3 regions of the Arthrobacter sp. PGP41 genome follow, and region 3 is predicted to be linked to each of the others. Evidence: riboswitches for the same ligand, from Rfam matches in the RefSeq annotation. Region 3 holds a riboswitch; each other region holds the start of a gene.
The links. Region 3 has a riboswitch for thiamine pyrophosphate ahead of thiC (phosphomethylpyrimidine synthase ThiC). Riboswitches for the same ligand answer to the same signal wherever they lie in the genome.
Positions count from the first base shown of each region.

Region 1 (7,779 bases), 1.4 Mb from region 3:
ATGATGACGCTCCGCGTGCGGCGTGCGGCGTCAACGTCCATCGCGCCCAGGTCCAGGACCGCCGGGCGGCGGAGCCGCAGGTCGGTGTCGTTGAGCCAGGTGCATTCCACACCGATGCTGGTCAGGACTTCAACGATCCTGTTCACTTCTTCGATGCGTGCAAGGCGGCGAAGAATGGTGGTTCCCCGGTTGATGAGGCTGGCGCACAGCAAAGCCACTCCGGCGTTCTTGCTGCTGTTGACGTCCACCGAACCCGAAAGGGTGCGCCCGCCTTCAACGCGCAGGTGGGTCATCTGCGGCTTGCCCACGTTCACGATGCTCCTGTCGAAGATCGCTTCAAGGCGCTGGATCATTTTCAGGCTCAGGTTCTGCTTGCCCTGTTCCATGCGGGCAACGGCGCTCTGGCTCGTCCCCAGCTCGGCAGCCAACTGTCCTTGGGTCCAGCCCTTCTCGGCCCGGGCATCCCTCAACATGGCGGCAACGTGTTCAGCGGTTTCCTGCGTCATACTCAAGTTTATATCATAAATGAGTTAAGCGCCCCGGTTATCCGGCCTAATCAGCAGCCGCCGAAGAGCGTTTACCCGAACGATGCGATCGAAGGGCGTCGGATTCCTTGACCGAGCCCTTCAAGGGCGGGAGACTGACGCTGGTCCAACGGCAAGGGAGGCAGTATGCGCCGAACACCAGCACCGCCCATGCCAGGTAGCGGGGCATTTCCGGCCCGGAGCACTCGGAGCGTGCCAGGAATGGCGGCACTGTTACTCGCGGCCCAGCTCCTCATCTGCGGCTCGCCAGCGTACGCGGCGCCCTCCCCGGGAGAGGGAGTGCAATCGCTCCTTGGCTGGATGTGGAGACCGAAAACAGCTGGTCGTACACGGACAAGGACGCCAACCGGACAGAACTGTCAGCGGGTCGAGCAACCTTTACTCACTCCCGAGCTGGCCGGCAGGATCCCGGAACGCGTAAGGAGCAGCGATGGCCAGTGCGTCTGCGCCCCTCACCGGCGGCGGCGAGGTGGAGTTGACCCAGTTTGTATCGAGGGGTTCCGACTACGACTCTTCGTGCCCGTAGGCCTGGCCGGCTGTCAGTTCCCCAGCCACACCATGTTCCAGGTGCCCAGGGAGACGGAGGCAAAAACCGCTGTTGCCGCCATCACCACACCGCCGGCAATAACCCACGCATCCAACACGCTGTAGGTCGATTCGCGGGCCCACGTCCGGCGGCCGCCGCCAAAGCCGCGGGCTTCCATGGTCACCGCGAGCCTCGAGGCCCGGCGGATCGCCTGGACCAGCAGCCCGAAGCTCTGCCCCAGCGTCGCCTTCACGCGCTGCAGGGCACTGCCGCGGGAACCCACCCCCCGCGCGCGGCGGGCCATCCCGATGGTCTGCCATTCTTCGGCCATCAGGCCCACCAGCCGCATGGCGGCGAGGGTTCCCAGCACGAACCGGTGCGGGAGGCGCGCCTTCTGCGCCAGCGCATCAGCGAGGTCTGTGGGGTCGGTGCAGCTCATCAGCAGCACTGCCGGCAGGGCAATCGCCAGCCCCCGCAGCGTGAAGCCCACGCCCAGCTCCAGGGACCCTTCGCTCATGGTCCAGATGCCGACGTCGACCAGCGTCTTTCCGCTGTCCGGCGCCAGGATGGAGGTGCTCCAGCCTCCCACTGCGGCGGCGAGGATCAGCGGCCAGCCGCGCTGCCACAGCAGGGCGGGCGTCAGGCCGGCCAGGGGAAACAGCAGGACTTCAAAGGCCAGCGCCACCGATGCGGACACCCAGTCGATGGAGAGTGCCAGCACGGCCGTGATGAGGAAGACGGCGGCGAACTTGCTGAGGGGGTTCGCCCTGGCCAGCAGCGCATTGTTGCCGCGCAGGTTCAGCTCCTGCCTCATGGTGCCGCCGTTTCCGCCGGAGCCATCCGCAGTTCCGTTCCGCCCAGCGCGGCCGTGAACTCGGCGTCATGGGTCACGGAGACCACGGCGGTGCCGCCGTCCAGCAGCTCGGACAGGAAGGATGCCAGCTCCGCCCACGTGTTGGCATCCTGGCCGAACGTAGGCTCGTCCAGGACCAGCACCTGGGGATGCGCAGCCAGGACCGTCGCCACGGACAGCCGCCGCTTCTCCCCGCCCGAAAGCGTGTAGGGGTTGGCGTCCACAAGGTGGGTGAGCCGCAGGCGCTCCAGCAGCTCGTCCACGCGCTCCCCGCCATGGCCAAGGTGCCGTGGGCCAAACATCAGTTCGTCCAGCACCTTCCCGGTGACGAACTGGTGCTCGGGTTCCTGGAACACGGTGCCGATCCGCTCGATGAGCTGCTCGGCTTTCCACTTGTACGGGTCTATTCCGGCGCCGCGGCTCAGGTCCAGCGTGGCCGAAACCTTCCCGGCCACGGGTTCGAGAAGCCCGGCGAGCGTCAGGGCAAGCGTGGACTTCCCTGCCCCGTTCGGCCCCGTCACCGCCAAGGCCTGCCCGGCACGGACCTGGGCGGAAATATCCGCCTGCACGGGTACCGGCGGCACCTTCCGGAAGCCGCTGCGCCCCGCCCGTTCACGGGACACCGCCAGCTCCTCGGCAGCGAGCAGGAGGCCACCCGTCCCCCGGGCCGGATCCGCCGCACGCAGCCGGGTGTCCGGGACATAGCCGGGCACCCACACCCCGGCGGCAATCAGCATGCTCCGGGCTTCCCTGAGCACTTGGTCCGGCGGGCCGTCCAGCAGCACGGCGTCCTTCGCGTCGGTGCCGGGCTGCAGCACCACAATCCGGTCCACCAGGTCCTTCCACACGGACACCCGGTGCTCCACCACCACCAGCGTGGCGCCGGTTTTGTCCAGGCATCGCGCCACGGCGTCGCGGACCTCCAGCACGCCGGCCGGGTCCAGGTTCGCCGTCGGCTCGTCCAGCAGGATGAGACCGGGACGCATGGCAAGGATGCCCGCGAGCGCCAGCCGCTGTTTCTGCCCGCCGGAGAGTACCGACGTTGGATGGTCCAGCGGGAGGTGGGAAAGTCCGACGTCGTCCAGCGCCTCGTGCACGCGGCTCCAGATGGCGTGGCGGGGCACGGCGAGGTTCTCGGCGCCGAAGGCGGCGTCGTCACCCACGCGGGACAGGACCACCTGCGTTTCGGGGTCCTGCTGCATGAGGCCGGCGCGCCCGCGCTGCTCGCGGGGGGAGGCTCCGTCAACCAGCAGCGAACCCGACTCGTCGGAATCGCCGGCCGCGCCGCCGTCGTCGTCCACATCCCCCAGGACCCCCGCCAAAGCATGGAGGAGGGTGGACTTGCCTGCGCCGGAAGGCCCCAACAGCAGCACCCGCTCTCCCGGGCGGATGTCCAGGTCGAGGGCATGGACCGCCGGCTTGGCGCGCCCGGCATGCCGCCAGCCCCAGCCGCGGGCCGCGACGGCGGCGGGACGCACTGCGGTGGGCGCGCCCTGGCGGGAAGGTGCGGACATCAGGAGAAGACAGGCTCCGTTGCTGCCTTCCGCGACGCGAACGAGCTCAGGACTCCGGTCCTGGCCAGCCCGCGGGTGGCGATCCATGACAGGGCGCCGGCGATAATCGCGCCGGAGATGGCGGTGAAGACGATGTACACCAGCTTGTCCCCGCCGGAGTAGGCGATGTTCCAGCCCCACGGAGCGAAGGAGTCGTTGAGGCCGCAGAAGAGACCGGCGGCGGCACCGGCCAGCAGTGCCACGGGCAGGTTGAACTTCCGGTACACGAAGATGGCGAAGATGATCTCGGCGCCGAGGCCCTGGACGAAGCCGGAGAACAGCACGGAAGCCCCGTACTGGGACCCCATGAGCAGCTCACCGGTGGCGGCTACCGTCTCGCAGAACAGCGCGGCGCCGGGCTTGCGGATGATGAGCATGCCCAGCACGGCCGGGATCATCCAGCCGCCGGCGATCAGGCCGGTCAGTGGCGGGTAGGTGGCGTTCATGGGGCCGGACACTGCGGCCGCGCCCTGGGACCAGGCCCAGAAAATGACGCCGCCGGCAATGGCAATGAGGGCCGCCACCACGATGTCCACGACTCGCCAGGACTTGCTGCTGGTCTTCTTGACTGCTGTTGTTGCCATGTGATCCTCCTGAGGAACAGGAGGGGAAAGTGGACGCGGCTGCCGGCTATGCTGCCGCTGCGCGCACTTCGAGAACTCGACTCCCTTGCGCCGGTACTAACCGGATCAGGTTCGAGGGTCTGCGGCTGCCCGCACTCTCAGCGCCCACCTGCGGATCCTGGCATTGCCAGTGATGCCCGACGGCGGCGCTCCCCTGTCGTTGAATGTTGCTTTTGCTTGAAATGATTCGTTGCAGAAATACCCTGTTGGGCGTTGCCAGTTTACACCGCGGCGGGGGTAGATTGTGGGCCATGGCTGCCAATCCCCCGCATGTGACCGACTTCGACCCGGATTCCGATGCCATCCAGCCGGAGGGATCTTTGGCGGCACTGATCGCCCGGATTGAAGGCGAAGTCCGGGAACTGCAGTTTCCCGGCTTCTCCCTGGACGACTCCCTGAACCTGGGACTGCTCCTGGTGGAGCTGGGGAAGGAGCGCGGGCTGCCTATCGCGATTGACATCACCAAGGGCCAGCAGGTGCTGTTCCATGCGGCCCTGCCCGGTGCGACGCCGGATAACGATCACTGGATCCGGGCGAAGCAGCGCACTGCGGCACGGTACGAGATCCCCTCACTGCTGGTGGGATTGCGCGGCCGGCTTCGCGGCGGCCGGATCGAGGACCAGGGCTGGTTCGACCAGCGCCGGTACGCCGCGCACGGCGGCTCCTTCCCGCTGTACGTCACCGGAGTGGGCGCCGTGGCCACTGTTACGGTTTCGGGGCTTCCCCAGGTGCAGGATCACGACCTGGTGGTCGAGGCCCTGCGTGAAATCCTCCGCTCCGCGGGAGCGGACTGATGCCATGCTGGCGGAGCGACCCGCACGCTGGACGCACGTCCACCCGGCAGCAGAAACACAAAGGCTGCTTAGCATTTATTTAGTAATCATGCTTACTATGTTGTCTCCCGGGTTTTGAGGAGAACAGGACATGGCAGCCAGCACCCGCCTGACGGGCCCCCGAACACGCCTGCAAAATGCCGCCCTCGGAATTGGCACGGTCTTCTTCCTGTTGGGCATCTTGGGCTTCATCCCCGGCGTTACCTCCAACTATGGCTCGTTGGGCCTTGCCGGACCTGGTTCAGGGGCGCTGCTGCTGGGCGTCTTCCAGGTGTCCGTGCTCCTTAACGCGGTACACCTGGTCTTCGGGCTTGCAGGGGTCCTGATGGCGCGGACGCATCCCCAAGCCAGGAACTTCCTTATCTACGGCGGCGTGGCCTATCTGCTCCTCTGGCTGTACGGCTTCCTGGCGGGTGACACCACGCCTGCCAACTTCCTCCCTGCGAACAACGCGGACGACTGGCTGCACCTGGCCCTCGGCCTGGCCATGATTGCGCTGGCCATCACCCTGGCTGCCCGAGGCCCCGCTGTCCCCGCAGGCGTTGGCAGCAGCGATAGCAGCAACCGGCCCGGAAGCCCCAGCAACGACGTCGCGGAACCGGCACCAACGCCGGACCTGAAGGAGCACTATGAAAATCCCTGAAGCGCGCGGTCCCGCCAGCGCCGCCTTGTTCGCCCTTCTCACGGAGGTACCCTGCTCCATTGGCACCCGCCCCGACGGCCGAACCGCCGACGCCGGAACTGCCGATGACCGCGCCGCGGGGCTGCACCGGGCGGTCAGCAGCCAGTTGGCCGCCACCCCGGACATCATCGGCGATGACGACCTCCAGCTGACGCTCTTCTGCCTCTACGAGCTCCACTACACCGGGCTCGCAGGCGTCAGCGATGAGTGGGAATGGGCGCCGGGACTGATCCAGGTCCGCCAGCTGCTGGAAAAGCCGTTCGAGGCCGCGCTCAGGCGGACCGCCCGTGAAGCAGCCGGCGAACTGGAGCTTCCCGCGGCCTCGCGTCCCACCAGCGACGCTGTGGCCGATGTCCTGTTCGGCCTCGCAGCCCGAGATACCGGCCCCAGCCTCTCCCGGTACGTGGCGAAGAAGGCCAGCCTGGATCAGCTCAAGGAATTCCTGATCCATAAGTCCATCTACCAGCTGAAGGAGGCCGATCCCCATACCTTTGCCATTCCCCGGCTCGCCGGGCGCCCCAAGGCCGCGCTGGTGGAAATCCAGGCGGATGAGTACGGCGGCGGACGTCCCGAACGGATGCACAGCGCACTTTTCGCCCGCACCCTGCGGGGCCTGGGGATGGCGGACGAATACGGCGCCTACGTCGATTCCGTCCCGGCCGTCTCCCTCGCCGCAGTGAACCTGATGTCCCTGTTCGGGCTTAACCGCCGGTTGCGGGGTGCCATCACCGGGCACCTGGCCATCTATGAGATGACCTCCTCCCAGCCCAACCGCCTATACGGCAGCGGCTTCCGGCGGCATGGTTTCGATGCCGCCGTCACCCACTATTTCGATGAACACGTGGAAGCAGACGCCGTCCACGAGCAGATCGCCGGCCGCGACCTGGCCGGCGGCCTGGTGGAAGCCGAACCAGGACTTCTTGGAGATGTACTGTTCGGTGCCACGGCAGCCATGGCGCTGGACGGCAGGCTGTCCGCCCATCTCCTGCAGTCTTGGGAGAACGGCGGGACCTCACTAAGGGCGGCAGTGCCGGCAGCAGCATGAGCGGCGCAAGTTCCCCGCCGCCGTCCATCACCCCCGGCAACCTCAAACAGGAGCGCGAATGAACCAGGAACCGGCCGAGAGCTCCATCGTGGTGTGCCCCGACGGTCCGCTGATTGTGCGCGGCGACTTCGAGATCGTCACGCCCTCCGGGGAACCGTTGCCCCGTGAACGGAAAACCGTGGCACTGTGCCGCTGCGGGGCGTCAGCCATCAAGCCCTATTGCGATGGGACGCACAAGATGGTCAAGTTCCGGACGGAACCCCCGGCAACCTGAGCAGCGCCTGCACCGGCCGGCCGCAATCGCCGGTTAGGCTAGGGACAGCCCGTTTTCCGCCCGCAAGGAGTACTAGGAATGAACCTTTTCATCAAGCTGCTCGGCACTGGCGTGAGCCTCGGCGCAGGCTTTGTCGGCACCAAGCTCGTCAACGCCATCTGGGAAAAGACCACCGGCCGGAAGCCCCCCACCGGCAAGCACGAGGACGTCCCCACGAGCCTTCACTCGGCTCTGACGTTCGCCCTGATCTCTGCCTCGGTGAGCACCATCATCCAGGTCCTGGCAAACCGTGGCACCCAGCGCGCCATCACCCGGTTCGCCAAGAGCCAGGACATCGTCTAGCAGCACGCCGAACGGTGTTCAGCCGTCGCCGGAACCCTCCTCACGGGCGGTTTTGGCGGCGGCTTTTTGCACCACGGCCTCAAGCTCATCGGAGGTGAGGAGCTCGCGGTGGAGGTGCTTGGTCCGGTAGCCGGCCCGGCCCACCATGTGTGCTGAAACGGGCACGGTGAGCAGCTGGAAAATCCACGCGACCAGCAGTACGGGCCACACCCACCAGGTGCGCAACTGGAGTCCGATGGACGCCAGGAGCAGGAACAGCCCCAGCACCTGCGGCTTGGTAGCGGCATGCATGCGGCTGAGCAGGTCGGGGAAGCGAAGCAAGCCGATGGCCGCGCCGAGCGACATGACGGCCCCGACGATCATGAACACAGCGGACAGCACATCCACCCAGGCATCCAGGCCAGTGGAGTCAGGACTCATTGGACTGCTCCCTCCGGTCCGCCACGAACCTTGCCACCGTCACGGACCCGATAAAGCCGATGATGGAAATGGCCACCACCAGC
Region 1 covers NZ_CP026514.1:3,987,018-3,994,796, forward strand. The annotation lists gene C3B78_RS18305 (UDP-N-acetylglucosamine 1-carboxyvinyltransferase) at 1-506, opposite strand, end outside; gene C3B78_RS18315 (energy-coupling factor transporter transmembrane component T family protein) at 1,085-1,885, opposite strand; gene C3B78_RS18320 (ABC transporter ATP-binding protein) at 1,882-3,438, opposite strand; gene C3B78_RS18325 (ECF transporter S component) at 3,438-4,061, opposite strand; TPP riboswitch at 4,126-4,266, opposite strand; gene C3B78_RS18330 (heme-degrading domain-containing protein) at 4,352-4,894, shown strand; gene C3B78_RS18335 (DUF4383 domain-containing protein) at 5,025-5,576, shown strand; gene C3B78_RS18340 (iron-containing redox enzyme family protein) at 5,563-6,660, shown strand; gene C3B78_RS18345 (CDGSH iron-sulfur domain-containing protein) at 6,719-6,934, shown strand; gene C3B78_RS18350 (DUF4235 domain-containing protein) at 7,013-7,276, shown strand; gene mnhG (monovalent cation/H(+) antiporter subunit G) at 7,295-7,696, opposite strand; gene C3B78_RS18360 (monovalent cation/H+ antiporter complex subunit F) at 7,686-7,779, opposite strand, start outside.
Region 1: it holds a riboswitch for thiamine pyrophosphate, as region 3 does, so the genes downstream of both, C3B78_RS18325 (ECF transporter S component) here and thiC (phosphomethylpyrimidine synthase ThiC) in region 3, are expected to answer to the same signal.

Region 2 (7,779 bases), 320 kb from region 3:
CTACTTCATCCAGCACTACGCACCCGCGCCTGCCATCGCCGTCGAACTGGTCCGCGCTGCCGGCGGAGTGCCCGTCTTCGCCCACCCCGTGGCGTCCTCCCGGGGACGCATCGTGGGGGAGCGCGTCTACCAGGAGATGATCGACGCCGGCCTGGCGGGCCTGGAGATCGACCATCGGGACAATCCGGAGGAGGGGCGCGGCTTCCTGCGGCGGCTCGCGGCCAAGCATGACCTTCTCATTACCGGCTCGTCGGACTACCACGGCACCGGCAAGCCCAACGTGCTGGGGGAGAACCTCACCTCACCGGACGTCCTCGCCCGGATTGAGGAACTGGGGACGGGTACCAGGGTGGTGCGCGCGGGGGAGTAACCCTGGTGCGAGGGCCCGCGCTGAGGTGAAGTAAGTCGCGCCAAGTGTCGTTTTGAGGGGTCAAAACGACACTTAGCGCTACCTAGTTGGGCGGGAACGCGGCGAGCTCCGCATGGGCACCCAGGCGCTTGGCCATGATGTCGATCGCCGGCTGGTTCTGGTCCACGCACACAAACTTCCGGTCCATCTTGGCCGCCACTGCACCCAGGGTCCCGGAGCCGGCAAAGAAGTCCAGGCACCAGTCGCCGGGACGGCTTGAGGCAGCAACCACCCGGCGGACCAGGCCCTCGGGCTTTTGCGTCGGGTATCCGGTTTTCTCCCTGCCGGTGGGGGAGACGATGGTGTGCCACCAGACGTCCGTGGGCAGTTTCCCCAGCTCGCGCTTGGCGGGCGTCACAAGGCCCGGTGCCATGTACGGCTCGCGGTCCACCTCGGCGCTGTCGAAGTGGTACTTCGCCGGGTTCTTGACATACACCAGGATGTTGTCGTGCTTGGTGGGCCAGCGGTTCTTGGCGCGGGCCCCATAGTCGTACGCCCAGATGATCTCGTTCAGGAAGCACTCCCGGCCGAAGATCGCATCCAGCATCACCTTGGCGTAATGCACCTCGCGGTAATCGAGGTGCAGGTACAGGGTGCCGTCCTCCGCCAGCAGGCGCCACGCTTCCACGAGCCGGGGCTCCAGGAAGGACCAGTAGTCGCTGAACGCATCGTCATACCGGTGGAGCGCTCCCTTGATGGTGTCGTAGGAGCGCCCCTTGAATCCGACGCGGTCGCCGGCGCCGTCCGCATTGGCCACCATGGTGGTCTGCTGGCGCCGTTGGGCCCTGCCGGTGTTGAACGGCGGATCCACATATATCAGCGTGAAGGCGCCGTCCGGCAGCGAGGGAAGGAAGTCCGCGTTGTCTGCGTGGACCACCAGGCTGCTGCCGTCCGGCGCCCAGACAGTGTCAGTCATGGAGGGTTTTAGGCCTCGCTGCTGCCGGGCTGCGTGGCCTTGTCGCCGCCCACTACCTCGCCGTTGCGGCGCCGGGTGCGCGTGCGGGGGCGGCGGGTGCGGGAGGGCTGCTCTGCTTCGCCTGCAGCGGCGTTGCCATCACCGGCAGCAACGGGAGCTGCGGCAGGCTCGGACGTACGACGGCGGCGCTCGCCTGTGCGGGCAGCGGAGTCGCCGCTGCGCCCGCCTTCGCGCCTGCCGCCGCGTTCCCGGTTGTCCCGGTCGCGGCTGTCACGGCCGCCGGAGCGGCCGGCGTCACGGCCTGCGTCGCGGCCCCCGCGGGCGTTCTTCTTGCCCGTTTCGCCCAGGTCTTCCAGGACTTCGGCGTCAACTCCGGCCAGGGTGCGCTTGTCGCGCGGGAGCCGTCCCTTGGTGCCTTCGGGAATGTCCAGGTCTTCAAAGAGGTGCGGGGACGACGAATAGGTCTCCACGGGCTCCGGCACGCTCAGGCCCAGGGCCTTGTTGATCAGTCCCCAGCGGGGCATGTCGTCCCAGTCCACGAAGGTGACGGCGGTGCCCTTGTTGCCGGCGCGGCCGGTGCGGCCCACGCGGTGCAGGTAGATTTTCTCGTCTTCCACGCACTGGTAGTTGATGACGTGTGTGACGTCGTCGACGTCGATGCCGCGCGCGGCGACGTCGGTTGCCACCAGGACGTCCACCTTGTTGTTGCGGAAGGCCCGGAGGGCCTGCTCGCGGGCACCCTGGCCGAGGTCGCCGTGGATGGCGGCGGCCGCGAAGCCCCGGTCCACGAGTTCCTCGGAAACCTTGGCGGCAGTGCGTTTGGTCTTGGTGAAGATGATGGTCCGGCCGCGGCCCCGGGCCTGCAGGATGCGGGAGACGACCTCGATCTTGTCCATGCTGTGCGCACGGTAGATGAGCTGGCGGATATCGCGCTTGGTGAGGCCTTCATCATCCGGATCCGCCGCACGGATGTGGGTGGGCTGGGTCATGTAGCGCCGGGCCATGGCGATGACCGGGCCCGGCATGGTAGCGGAGAACAGCAGGGTCTGGCGGACGGCCGGTGTTGCTGCGATCAGGGTTTCGACGTCGGGCAGGAAGCCGAGGTCAAGCATTTCGTCAGCCTCGTCCAGGATGACGATCTTTACGTTTTTCAGGCTCAGGTGCTTCTGCTTGTAGAGGTCGATGAGGCGCCCGGGGGTTCCCACCACAACTTCCACACCGTTCTTCAGCGCCTCCACCTGCGGCTCGTAGGCGCGGCCGCCGTAGATGGTGGCGATGCGTGCATTCCGCTTGCGGGATGCAGTCTGCAGGTCGTTGGCGACCTGAACCGCCAGTTCACGGGTGGGAACAATGACCAATGCCTGCGGTGCGCCTGGGACGGCAAGCTTTTCGTAGCCGGCGTCGTCCCGGCCTACAACCCGCTGGAGGGCCGGGATACCGAAACCCAGGGTCTTGCCGGTGCCGGTCTTGGCCTGGCCGATGATGTCGTGTCCGGAGAGTGCCACCGGCAGGGTCATGGCCTGGATGGGGAAGGGGTGGGTGATGCCGGCGTCGGCCAGGGACTCCACGATGTCGGCGCGGACGTTGAAGTCCGCAAAGGACTTCTCCTCAATCTCGTGCGGCTTCTCGTCGGAGATGATGGTTTCTTCGGGCTCAAGCGTTTCGGTGCCGGAGTCGTCCGTCAAAAGCTGGTGGGTATGCAATTCACTCACGGGGAGTTTCCTTATTCATTTGGGCAATGGCGCTGCCTGCTCAACGGGCCGGCCGGCAGGCCGTTCCGGAGCACGCTCAGGCGCGCAAGCAATTCCAGTGGAAGCCGATCGCGGGCTATCTTTATGCTGGCACTGGTGACCAGCGGGTGGTTCTCAAGATCGCGTAGGGGCGGGCTTGTTGGTTTCAAATCAAGGAAATCAACGACCGGGCATCCATTTCTACTCCTTCAGTCTAGCCGCAAGGGCATGGAAATCCGGCTTTTGCCCGCGCTGCGGCCCGGTTATGCCGCAAAACCGCCCCGGTTCACGGCACCTTCGGCACCAGTTCGAAATGCACATCACGCGTGGCGATGTCCGAGGATATGAGGCGCACCCGGACCTTGGTTCCGGCCTCCAGTTCTCCGGCGCAGCGCGCCGTCACTGCAGGTTCGGCGATCTGGATGATCCCGGAGCCGCCGTTGCCGTTCTTGCCCTTGCCGTTGCCGTTCCGGCTTATGCCGCCGTTCCCGTTCTCCTTCTGGGGCTTCGACCCTGAAATGACGATCGCGTCGAACTCCTGTCCGACGTGGTTGATCAGCAGCGCCGCCTCCACGGTGTCCAGCGCCATGCGCTCCATCCGGGATGCCAGCTGGTCCGAGCCGGCCATGATCTCGGGAAGCGACGGCAGTGCATCCCGCACCCACCCGGGCACCTCTCCGCCATTACTCAAGGCCTCGCAGGTGACCAGCACAAAGCGGTCCACCAGGCGGCGAAGCGGGGCGGTGGTATGGGCGTACGCTGCGCCGATGGCGGACTGCACGGCGTCATCCGGGACGGTGCCGTCGAAGGCCGTATAGGCGGCCCCGCGGAAAAGCATCCCCGCGGAGTGGAGGATTGCGAGCTGGCGGGGATGGGTGGGGTCCAGGCTGCGGAGGTATTCGCCGTAGCTGACTTCGCCGTCCCACGGCTTTCCGAGGGCCTCTGTCTGCAGTCGGAAATGGTTCAGGGAACGCTCATCCGGGGCGGGCATGGTGCGCAGGATGCCCACTTTTCCGGCCAGCATGAGCTGCGCGGCTGCCATGCCGGTCATCAGCGATATCTGGGCGTTCCAGTCCTCCACGGGCAGCTGCGGTGCGGCGGCAATCCGGTAGCCGCCGTCGGGAAGCTGGACAATCTCCTGGTCCGGCATGTTCAGGCTGGCACCATCCCGGGCACGCTCCAGTTCCACGCGCTTGAGGCCCACTTCTTTGAGGAGGAGCAGCACAGGGGAGGGGCTGCCGCCGTCAAGTTCCGCCTGGGCGCCCTTGTAGCTGAGCTTGGCGCGGCTGCGCATCCGGGCACGCCGCACCGTGACGGCAGTGACCTGCGCATCACCGTCAAGACGGAAGTCCCACACGAACGCGGAACAGTCCTGTCCCGGAAGGAGGCTTCCCGCCCCCTCGCTGATCACTTCCGGATGCAGCGGGATGCGGCCGTCCGGCGTGTAAAAGGTCTGTCCCCGGCGCCGCGTCTCAGCGTCCAGCGGGCCGCCCGGGGCAACGAACGCCGGCACGTCGGCGATGGCGTAGAGAACGTGGTAGCCGCCGCCGTCGCGCTCGATGAACAGCGCCTGGTCCAGGTCGGTGGACGACGCCGGATCGATGGTGATGAATTCAACGGACGTCAGGTCATGGGACGGCAGCTGCAATGCGGACACGGCGGCCTCGGCGTCCTTCACGGCATCGTCAGGGTACGCGCCCGGCAGCTCAAGCTCACTCCGGAGCGCGCCCAGCGCCGCTTCGAGGGCATTGGTGTGCTCGTGGACACTGGGGGCCAGCCGATGATGTGACACGAAAATCAGCGTAGCCCGAATTTCGTCAATAGTGCACGGAAGCGGCCGGGAGAGGCACAGCCGTCCGGTGCGGGGTTATGGGCGGGCGCCGTCCAGGGCGCTGCGGAGCGAGGCAGCGGCCGCGGCCGGATCATCAGCCTCAGTAATGGCCCGGACCACCACGATCCGGCGTGCGCCGGCTTCCACCACCTCTTCAACATTGGAGTGGTCGATGCCGCCGATCGCGAACCAGGGCACACCGCTGTCAAACGTGTCCTCCTGCCCTTCCGCCCCTGCAACAGCAGCGGCGGCGTACCTCACCAGGTCAAGCCCGACGGCGGCCCGTCCGGGCTTGGTGGGAGTTGCCCAGAGCGGCCCCACGCAGAAGTAGTCCAGCGCCGAGGGGCCGGCGGCGGCAGCCAGGGCGGCGTCCACCTGCTCCGGGCTGTGGCTTGACAGGCCGATGGCCGCGTTGCCGTTCAACAGCGTCCGGGCCGCCTTGAGGGGCAGGTCCTTTTGGCCGATGTGGAATACCGGGGCTCCGGACAACACTGCGACGTCCGCCCTGTCATTCACCGCCCACAGCCGGCCGTGGCGCACCGCCGATTCCTTGAGTACGGCCAGGAGCTCCAGCTCCTCGGCGGCTTCGATGGACTTGTCCCGCAGCTGGATGATGTCCACCCCGCCTGCGAAGGCGGCATCGACGAACTGCCCGAAATCGCCCTGTTCCCGGCGCGCGTCCGTGCAGAGGTAAAGGCGCGCGGCCTGCACGCCGGAACCGCCTCCGGCGTTGAGAAAGGCGTTTGTAGCAGGGACGGGGGATGCAGCGGCAGGAGGGCGGGACACATTCATGGGTGCCAGCCTAGTTCCTCTACACTTGGCCTCGTACTGCGGGAGCCGCGGCAGCTGTCATAAAGCGCCGGGCTGAGAGGGCGTCAGAGCCGACCGCTTGACCTGATCCGGCTAATACCGGCGTAGGGAAGGAGACACTCATGCCCAATGCGCTCGAAGCCCCGTACCGGCCCGCGCCCGGCTCTTCACTGGAGGCCGACGTTGCGGTCATCGGCGGGGGAGTCATCGGCCACGGCATCGCCTGGGAGGTGAGAAGGTCCGGGCATTCAGCGGTGGTCATCGATGACGCCCCCGGATCCGGTGCCAGCTGGGCCGCGGCGGGGATGCTTGCCCCGGTGAGCGAGCTGCACTACCAGGAGGAGGACCTCCTGGAACTCATGCTGGAGGCCTCCGGGCGCTGGCCGGGTTTTGCCGCAGGCCTCGCCGCGGCCGCCGGTTCGGATCCCGGTTATCTTACGACGCCGACCCTCGCCCTGGGTGCCGACGCCGCGGACCGGCAGGCGCTGCTGGACCTGCGCGGGGTGCAGCAGGCCAACGGGCTGACGGTTGAGCCCCTCACCATCCGTGAAGCCCGGCGCCGGGAGCCGCTGTTGAGCCCGGCCATTGCCTCGGCGCTGGATACACCGGCGGACCACCAGGTGGATCCCCGGCTGCTGGTGGCCTGCCTCCGCCGTGCCCTGGCCCGGCACACCGGCGGAACCGGGAGCGGCGGAAGCTTCGTGGCCGGCGCCGCCGAGGGCTACGCCGTTCCGGACCGGGCAGCGGGCCTGCTCTGGCGGGACGGAGCCGTCGCCGGCGTCACGCTGGAGGGCGGAGGAACGGTGGCGGCCAGGGAGACGGTGGTGGCCAACGGACTGCACGCCGCGGCCCTCACCGGGCTGCCGGAAAACCTGCACTTGCCCTTGCGCCCGGTCCACGGCGACATTCTTCGCCTCGCCGTCCCCTCCCACCTCCAGCCGCTGCTGACTTCCACCGTGCGCGGACTGGTCCGCGGGATCCCTGTGTACATCGTCCCCCGGCAGGACGGCACCGTGGTGATCGGGGCAACGCAGCGTGAGGACGCACTGGGGAAGAAGGACAGCGGAACCAGCGCCGGGGCAGTGTCGGCAGGGAGCGTCTACCAGCTGCTGCGCGACGCCCAGGTCCTGGTGCCTGCGGTCGCAGAACTTGAGCTGCTGGAATGCACAGCCCGGGCCCGTCCCGGCACACCTGACAACGCCCCGCTGCTCGGGCGGGTCCCCTTGGAGGACGGCCCTGCAGGTCAAAGCCACGTGGAAGGGCTGATCATTGCCACCGGCTTCTTCCGCCACGGCGTCCTCCTCACCCCGGCAGCGGCCGCGATATGCCGGGACCTGCTCGAAGGCAGGGCGGACCCCCGCTGGGCCCCCTTCAACCCCGGCCGCTTTTCCGGCGCCGCTGTTCGGCCTGCTGCAGCGGCCACCCCACCCAACCCCAAGGAGACAGCATGAACATCACCCTGAACGGAACCGGACATACAGTCGCCGACGGCGCATCCATCACCACGCTCGTCACCGAGGTCACCGGCCGCGCACTGGCGGCTGACGGCCAGGCCACCGATGGCCGGAAGCTGGGCGTCGCCGTGGCGCGCAACGCCCACGTGGTGCCACGGAGCCAGTGGTTTGCCACCGCGCTCACCGAGGGTGACGACGTCGAACTTGTCACGGCAGTACAGGGAGGCTGACCACCATGATGGAAACCCGCAGCACCCTCGCCGGCACCCGGCCGGACCTTCATGACCCCCTGGTGATCGACGGCGTCGCGCTCGGATCCCGGCTCATCATGGGCACCGGCGGCGCGCCCAGCCTGGAGGGCCTTGGCGCCGCGCTCCTGGCTTCCGGCACCTCGCTCACCACCGTGGCCATGCGGCGCTATTCACCCCATGAGGCCGGCTCGCTTTTCCAGCTGCTCGTGGACCACGGCATCAAGGTCCTCCCCAACACGGCGGGGTGCTTCACTGCCCGGGACGCTGTCCTCACCGCGGAGCTTGCCAGGGAGGCCTTGGAAACCGACTGGGTGAAGCTGGAAGTCATCGCTGATGAACACACCCTCCTGCCGGATGCCGTGGAACTCGTGGACGCCA
Region 2 covers NZ_CP026514.1:2,945,433-2,953,211, reverse strand. The annotation lists gene C3B78_RS13410 (PHP domain-containing protein) at 1-370, shown strand, start outside; gene C3B78_RS13405 (DNA-methyltransferase) at 453-1,325, opposite strand; gene C3B78_RS13400 (DEAD/DEAH box helicase) at 1,334-3,037, opposite strand; gene C3B78_RS19715 (hypothetical protein) at 3,064-3,204, shown strand; gene C3B78_RS13395 (RNB domain-containing ribonuclease) at 3,342-4,847, opposite strand; gene thiE (thiamine phosphate synthase) at 4,923-5,678, opposite strand; TPP riboswitch at 5,707-5,824, shown strand; gene thiO (glycine oxidase ThiO) at 5,819-7,147, shown strand; gene thiS (sulfur carrier protein ThiS) at 7,144-7,380, shown strand; gene C3B78_RS13375 (thiazole synthase) at 7,389-7,779, shown strand, end outside.
Region 2: it holds a riboswitch for thiamine pyrophosphate, as region 3 does, so the genes downstream of both, thiO (glycine oxidase ThiO) here and thiC (phosphomethylpyrimidine synthase ThiC) in region 3, are expected to answer to the same signal.

Region 3 (7,779 bases):
GATGTAGCCCTCCTCGATATTGACTTCGGGAACAATCTGCTCGACGAACGGAACCAGGATCTCGCCGCCTTCCGGCGTGGTGACCATCAGCAGGTCCTGCGCGGCCCCGGTGTTGAGGGCGGCAACCTTGCCTACAACGGTTGAGCCCACCCGGGCCTCCAGGCCAACGAGCTCGTGCTCGTACCAGCCCTCGTCGTCGTCCTCGTCCAGCTCCTCGGTTTCGATGAAGAGCTTGGCGCCGCGGAGGGTTTCCGCTTCATTGCGGGTTTCGATCCCGTCGAAGCCCAGCAGCAGGATGTCCTTGTTCCAGCGGGCACTGTTCACAGTGAGCGGGCCCGCGGCCGCCGGTTCAACCATGAACTCGGTGCCCGGGACGAACCGGTCCTCAGGGGCATCGGTCAGGACCTGGACCGTTACTTCCCCGCGGATGCCATGGGGTTTGCCGATTCGTGCCACCTGAAGCTGCATGTGTTCCTCTGTTCGGATTGTGGTTAGTCCACGGTGTTCTGGTGAAAGCACTCCGGCCCCTCCACCGCGTTGGTGGAGGGGCCGGAGCTAGAACTGGTATTGCCGAGCGCTCAGCGGCGGCGGTCGGTATCGACGACGTCGACCCGCACCGGCTCCCCGCCGGCCAGGGCTGCCACCACGGTGCGCAGTGCACGCGCCGTGCGGCCCTGGCGGCCAATCACCCGTCCGAGGTCGTCCTGGTGAACACGCACTTCGAGGGTGTCCCCGCGGCGGTTGTTCTTGGAGCTGACCTTGACGTCATCCGGGGAATCAACGATTCCGCGGACCAGGTGTTCCAGCGCTTCTGCCAGCAATCTACTCAGCCTCGGTGGTCTCTGCTTCGGCCTCGGCAGGTGCTTCGGCTGCATCAGACTTGGATGCCTTCTTGGTGATGGCTTCCGGGATGATCACGGAACCCTTTTCCGGGGCAACGAAGGCTGCCTTCTCGGACTTGGTCTTCAGGGTGCCTTCCTGGCCCGGCAGGCCCTTGAACTTCTGCCAGTCACCGGTGATCTTGAGGATCGCGGCGACCTGCTCGGACGGCTGGGCGCCGACGGACAGCCAGTACTGGGCACGCTCGGAGTTGACCTCGATGTATGAGGGCTCTTCGGTGGGGTGGTACTTGCCGATTTCTTCGATGGCACGGCCGTCACGCTTGGTGCGTGAGTCCGCGACGACGATGCGGTAGTACGGTGCGCGCATCTTGCCAAAGCGCTTAAGGCGAATCTTTACGGCCACTGTTGTGGTCACTCCTGTTTCAGAAAAAGGGGGTGAACCCGGCTTTCTGCACCCGTGGGGCGGGCCATACTTGCAGGTTCGAAGGACAGGATCCTGACGCGGAGAGAGGGGCCACGCAGATCGAGTACCTGTTTATTGTGCCAGATCAGCGTCCGGATTTCGACTTGACACGTCCCGGCGCGGCCCCGCCCTGTCCGGACAGCAGATGGGCGGCAACGGCTCAGGCGGACCAGACGTAGAGGCCAGTGCGCTCCGAGTCAGCGAGTCCGCTGGCCATTTCAGCGAGCTGCCGCACGTAGGTGCGCGCCTGGGCGGCATCGAAGGGCATGTCATCCAGCGCCGCCCACTGCTCAGCCACGTCGTCGAGGACGTCACCCTCCCCTTCGGTTTCATAGGAGAGCAGGTCGGCCAAGGCGCGCACCATGGCGGGCGGAACGGCGAGGAGCGAATCGCTCGCCACGTCCACCATGGTCAGCTCATAGTCCGCCCCGCCGGCGTGGACGGCGGTGCCGGCGAGGTCACCGAGCTGCTCCACTTCAAAGTCGCTGATTTCCGGGATCCGGACCGCGTCGCCGGCAGGGGCGCTGCCGCCCTTGTCCAGGATGCCGCCGCGCTTCAGTGCGGCGTCGTGGGTGGCAACAAAGATTTCGGTGAAGCCCATGGGAAGTGCCCTCATTCCGTTGACGGTGCGGCCCGCCGGGATTCAGCGCGCGCTGCCCGGCAGTTCGGTTTCAGCCTAGTACAGGTACCGCCGGACTTTCCCGGCGCTGCCAGCCGGCGGCCCCACCCTTGAGGATGCACCAAACCCTGCCCGGGACGGCGCCGGTCAGCGAACTGCCACCCGGATCCGGTTGCGCCACGGATCCTCGAACCGGAGTTCGGCTCCGGTGTGGTGGGCGGCAACACCGGCAACCTTCAGGCGGTCGGCGAGGGCACCGACGTCGTCCCCCGACGGCACTTCAATGAGGACCTCACCCAGGCCCAGGGTGTCCTTCCGCGGCCCGGCGCCACGGCTGTTCCACACGTTCATGGCCATGTGGTGGTGGTAGCGGCCCGCTGAGACGAACAGGGCCTGACCGTGCCAGCCGGCGGTCTTTTCGAAGCCGAGGGTCCCCACGTAGAAGTCGCGGGCGGTCTGGACGTCGCCCACCTGGAGATGCACGTGGCCCACACCCGCAGCGGCGCCGCGCTGGTGTTCCAGGGACTCCTCGCTGAGGTGCTGCTCCAGGTAGCGCTGCGGCGGAAGGGCCAGGCTGTCCATTACCACGTCAGCGCCGTTCCAGGACCAGCTGCTGCGCGGCCGGTCCCAGTAGAGTTCGACCCCGTTACCCTCGGGGTCGGTGAAGTAGAAGGCCTCGCTGACCAGGTGGTCTGCGCTGCCGGTGAAGGAACGGGGTTCAAACCGGGCGGCCGAGGCGATGGTCGCGGCCAGGTCTGCCTGGTTCTCAAACAGCAGCGCAGTGTGGAAGAGGCCGGCCTCTCCCCTGCCCGGAAGGTCCAGGCCCGGAGCGGGCGCCAAGTGCACCAGCGGTTTCTGCAGCCGGCCGAGGTAGAGCCCGCCGTCCTGCTCCGCGACGACCTCCAGGCCGAGGGCCCGCTGGTAGTAATCGGTCATGACCTTCATGTCGCCCACCTTGAGCATCACTGTGCCCATGGCGAGGTCGGCAGGAAGGAGATCCTGGCTGGCGGCTTCTGCAGTCATTGATAACTCCCGGTGCTGTGGGGCCTTCCGATCCGGAGGCCTTTCACTGTTAAAATTACTTGAAGCTTCAATTTATTCCAAGTCCTAACTTGTGGCACCTCCCCGCCGGCTGCTTAGCGGACCACCTTCCCGCCCAGGACCACATGCGCCAGGTCACGGATCGTGTCCGGCACCTTTCGCGGGTCCTCCCTGCAGAGCACAACGTCAGCCCGTGCCCCTTCCGCAATCCCCTCCGCGCCCAGCCACGTCCGTGCACTCCAGCACGCCGCGTCCAGGGCGGCGGCCATCGGCAGTCCTGCCGCATGCAGGGCGAGGATTTCGTCGGCAATCCTGCCGTGCCTGATGACGCTGCCCGCGTCGGTTCCGGCGTAAATCCGCACCCCGGCCTCATAGGCCTCAAGCACCCGCTCCTCCCGCCGTTCCCACAGCGCACGCATATGCGCCGCATATTTGGGGAACTTGGGATCGGCCTGTGCCGCAATGTCCGGGAAGGTGGCGACGTTGACGAGGGTGGGCACGATGGGTACCCGCTGCTCCACAAAGCGGGGAAGGTGGCGGGGCAGAAGACCAGTGGCATGCTCCACGCAGTCGATGCCGGCGTCCAGCATGTCGTCCAGCGTCTCTTCGGCGAAACAGTGCGCCGTAACGCGCGCGCCCTCGTCGTGCGCGGCCAGGACGGCATCCCGGACGACGGCGGCAGGAAAGGACGGCGCCAGGTCACCGGCGCCGCGGTCAATCCAGTCCCCCACGAGTTTGACCCAGCCGTCACCGTCCCGGGCCTGCTTCCGGACGGCTTCCACCAGGCCGTCCGGCTCAACCTCTTCCGCGAATCCACGCAAATACCGCCGTGTCCGGGCAACGTGGCGGCCCGCGCGGATCAGCACCGGGACGTCGCGCCCGCCCTGCAGCCAGCGGGTGTCAACAGGGGAACCTGCGTCCCGGACCAGAAGCGTGCCGGCCATCAGGTCCGTCCGGGCCTGGTCCTCGGCGACGGACGCATCCACTGCGCCTCCCACGCCTAAACCGATATGGCAGTGTGCATCCACGAAGCCCGGCAGCACCCAGCCTGCAAGGATCCTGTCCGGCGCCTTCGCCGGTTGGCGGAACGTGAGCCTGCCGTCCACGGACCACAGCCCGCGGGCCTCGCTGTCCGGCCCGGTAAGGACGGTTCCCGTGAACTGGATGGTTTCTGCCATGGACTTTCCTCTCCTCGCCCGGACAGGCTAGCACCGCGAATGTGACAGGGGTGATTCGGTGTCTGTGGTAGCTTTCATCTTGACCACACGGGTGCCCCTGCAGGGGCTGAGATCGGGCTGATGCAGCCTGCGACCGTCGAACCTGTCCGGGTAATGCCGGCGAAGGAAGTGAGTATTCCTTGAGTACACAAAATGCACAGCTGAACCCTGCCCAAAACCGTCCTGCCCCGGGAGCGGCCGGCCACCAGCCACCGGAGACGCAGTCCCTGAAATCCCATTCATTGGCCTACCTTGAGGATGCCGGCACGGGGATCAGGGTCCCGGTGACGGAAATTGCGCTGGAAGCTTCCCCGAACGGAAAGCCGAACGGGCCGTTCCAGACCTACCGGACGGCAGGACCCGGCAGCGACCCCGTCCGCGGCCTCCGTCCCTTCCGGTCTGACTGGATCGAAGCACGCGGAGACACCGAGGCGTACAGCGGCAGGGAAAGGAACCTGCTCGACGACGGCCGCTCAGCTGTCCGCCGCGGCGCCGCCAGCGCCGAGTGGAAGGGAGCGCGCCCCGTGCCCCGCCGCGCCGTCGGCGGCCGGACCGTAACGCAGATGCACTACGCACGGCAGGGCATGATCACCCCGGAGATGCGCTTCGTGGCCCTGCGCGAGAACTGCGATGTTGAACTGGTCCGCAGCGAGCTGGCCGCGGGCCGCGCCATCATCCCCAGCAACATCAACCACCCCGAGTCCGAGCCAATGATCATCGGCAAGGCCTTCCTGGTGAAAATCAACGCCAACATCGGCAACTCGGCCGTCACCAGCTCCATCGCCGAGGAGGTGGACAAACTGCAGTGGGCAACGCAGTGGGGCGCCGACACGGTCATGGACCTTTCCACCGGCGAAGACATCCACACCACCCGCGAATGGATCATCCGCAACTCGCCCGTGCCTATCGGCACCGTCCCCATTTACCAGGCGCTCGAGAAGGTCAACGGGGAAGCCAATGCCCTTACCTGGGAGATCTTCCGCGACACCGTCATCGAACAGTGCGAACAGGGTGTGGACTACATGACCATCCATGCCGGCGTCCTGCTGCGTTACGTGCCCCTGACGGCCAACCGGGTGACAGGCATCGTGTCCCGCGGCGGTTCGATCATGGCAGGCTGGTGCCTGGCGCACCACCGGGAGAACTTCCTCTACACGCACTTTGACGAGCTCTGTGAAATCTTTGCCAAGTACGACGTCGCGTTTTCCCTGGGTGACGGGCTGCGGCCGGGGGCGACAGCGGATGCCAACGATGCTGCGCAGTTCGCCGAACTGGACACGCTGGCTGAGCTGACGGCGCGCGCCTGGGAATTCGACGTGCAGGTGATGGTGGAGGGACCGGGCCACATCCCGTTCCACCTGGTCCGGGAGAACGTAGAGCGCCAGCAGGAGCTGTGCAAGGGTGCGCCGTTCTACACACTCGGGCCGCTGGTCACCGACGTTGCGCCGGGCTACGACCACATCACCTCGGCCATCGGTGCCACCGAGATCGCACGCTACGGCACCGCCATGCTCTGCTACGTCACCCCGAAGGAACACTTGGGGCTGCCCAACAAGGACGACGTCAAGACCGGGGTGATCACGTACAAGATCGCCGCACACGCGGCAGACCTTGCAAAGGGCCACCCGGGCGCGCACGAGCGCGATGACGCGCTGTCCAAGGCGCGCTTCGAATTCCGCTGGCGCGACCAGTTCGCGCTGTCCCTGGACCCGGTCACGGCGGAAGCCTTCCATGATGAGACCCTGCCCGCGGAACCTGCCAAGACGGCGCATTTCTGTTCCATGTGCGGCCCCAAGTTCTGTTCCATGAGGATCAGCCAGGACATCCGGGACGAATTTGGCTCGGCAGAGTCGCAGGCAGCCCTGGCGGAGGCTGCTGCGGGGATGAAGGGCAAGAGCGAGGAATTCCGGGCGGCCGGCGGCAAGGTGTACCTGCCGGAGCCCCGTGTTGCCGCCGGAAGCTAGGGCGTCAGGAGGCCCGTGCCTGGACCCGGCTGGCATCGCCGATGAACGAGCGGATGATGCGGTCCCCCTCTATTGAATCCTGGGGCCGGTGTCCTCCCGCCGCAGTGCGGTGGAGGGCGCCGGTCTCCCGTAGGTAGCCCGCGATCTCTTCGTAGAGCGGCTCCCAGCCGCCCGTCAGGACGAGCGTCGGCACGCCCGGCACGATGTGCAGCGGCGCTTCCCACGGCGGCACCTGCAGCCGCAGCCGCCGGGCGGACCGCTTCTCTTCCACGGTGGCCGGGTGCTGCAGGTCCGTGGCGTAGACCCGGCGCACGAATTCCCGCTGGAAGTCGTCGTCGCTGAGTTGGTGCCGGACGTCCAGGAGCGGCTTCATCAACGCAATGTGCGCCGCCGTCGCCGGCAGTTCCGCGGTCAGGGAGAGGCATGCAGGTTCCACCAGCGTCAGCGAGTAGACAAGGTCGGGGCGTTCGACGGCGGCCATCATCGCTGCGACGGCACCTTGGGCGTGTGCCACGACGTGCCCGCCGACGGCGCCCCTCCCGTCGTCGGCAAGTGACCGCAGCAGGATCCCGGCGTCCTCTTCGAAGGAGGACTCCACCGGCTCTGCCACGGGGTCGTAGCCGTGGCGGCGCAGGAAGAGCGCGTCATAGGACAGTGCGAGGCCATGCTGGCGGGGCCAGGCCGCGGCGCCGAAGCTGCCCGCGCCGTGCACGAACACTACCCTCTGCTTGAACATGACCCAACCCTATTCCACGGCCCCGACATCCCAACTAAGTAGCGCCAAGTGTCGTTATGAACCGTCAAAACGACACTTGGCGCTACCTAGTTGGGAGGGGGGGATGGCTACTTGCCCAGGAACTTGTCGAAGCCCTTGGGCAGGTTCAGCTGGGACGGATCGAAGTCGCCCGGCTGCTGGCCGAACGCTGCGCCTGTCGGCAGAGCCTTGGCCGCGTTGGCCCGGCGGGCCTCGGCGTCCTTCCGCTCCTGGGCAGCCTTGGCCGGGTTGCCGGACTTCGCCTTCTTCTTGGGTGCGTTCTTTGCGTTTTTCCGCGCCCCGCCGCCGGCACCCGGCATGCCTGGCATCCCGGGCATGCCAGGCATTCCGCCCTGGGCCATCTTCTTCATCATCTTCTGGGCCTGGGCGAAGCGCTCCAGGAGGCCGTTGACCTCGGAGACGTGGACACCGGAACCGCGGGCAATACGGGCGCGGCGGGAGCCGTTGATGATCTTGGGCGCAAGGCGCTCATGCGGGGTCATGGACCGGACGATGGCCTCGACGCGGTCAATCTCGCGTTCGTCGAACTGCTCCAGCTGCTGGCGGATGTTCTGCGCCCCCGGCATCATCATGAGCATTTTCTTCATCGAGCCCATGTTGCGGATCTGCTGCATCTGGGCCAGGAAGTCCTCGAGGGTGAAGTCTTCCTGGTCGGCGAACTTCTTCGCCATCCGTGCGGCTTCGTCCTTGTCCCAGGATTTCTCCGCCTGCTCAATCAGCGTCAGGACGTCACCCATGTCCAGGATGCGCGAGGCCATCCGGTCCGGGTGGAACAGCTCGAAGTCATCCAGGCCTTCGCCTGTGGAGGCGAACATGACGGGCTTGCCGGTGACGGACGCCACCGAGAGCGCGGCACCG
Region 3 covers NZ_CP026514.1:2,628,577-2,636,355, forward strand. The annotation lists gene rimM (ribosome maturation factor RimM) at 1-468, opposite strand, end outside; gene C3B78_RS12000 (RNA-binding protein) at 579-821, opposite strand; gene rpsP (30S ribosomal protein S16) at 823-1,245, opposite strand; gene C3B78_RS12010 (hypothetical protein) at 1,466-1,906, opposite strand; gene C3B78_RS12015 (VOC family protein) at 2,072-2,947, opposite strand; gene C3B78_RS12020 (amidohydrolase family protein) at 3,061-4,143, opposite strand; TPP riboswitch at 4,221-4,328, shown strand; gene thiC (phosphomethylpyrimidine synthase ThiC) at 4,323-6,146, shown strand; gene C3B78_RS12030 (alpha/beta fold hydrolase) at 6,151-6,882, opposite strand; gene ffh (signal recognition particle protein) at 6,990-7,779, opposite strand, start outside.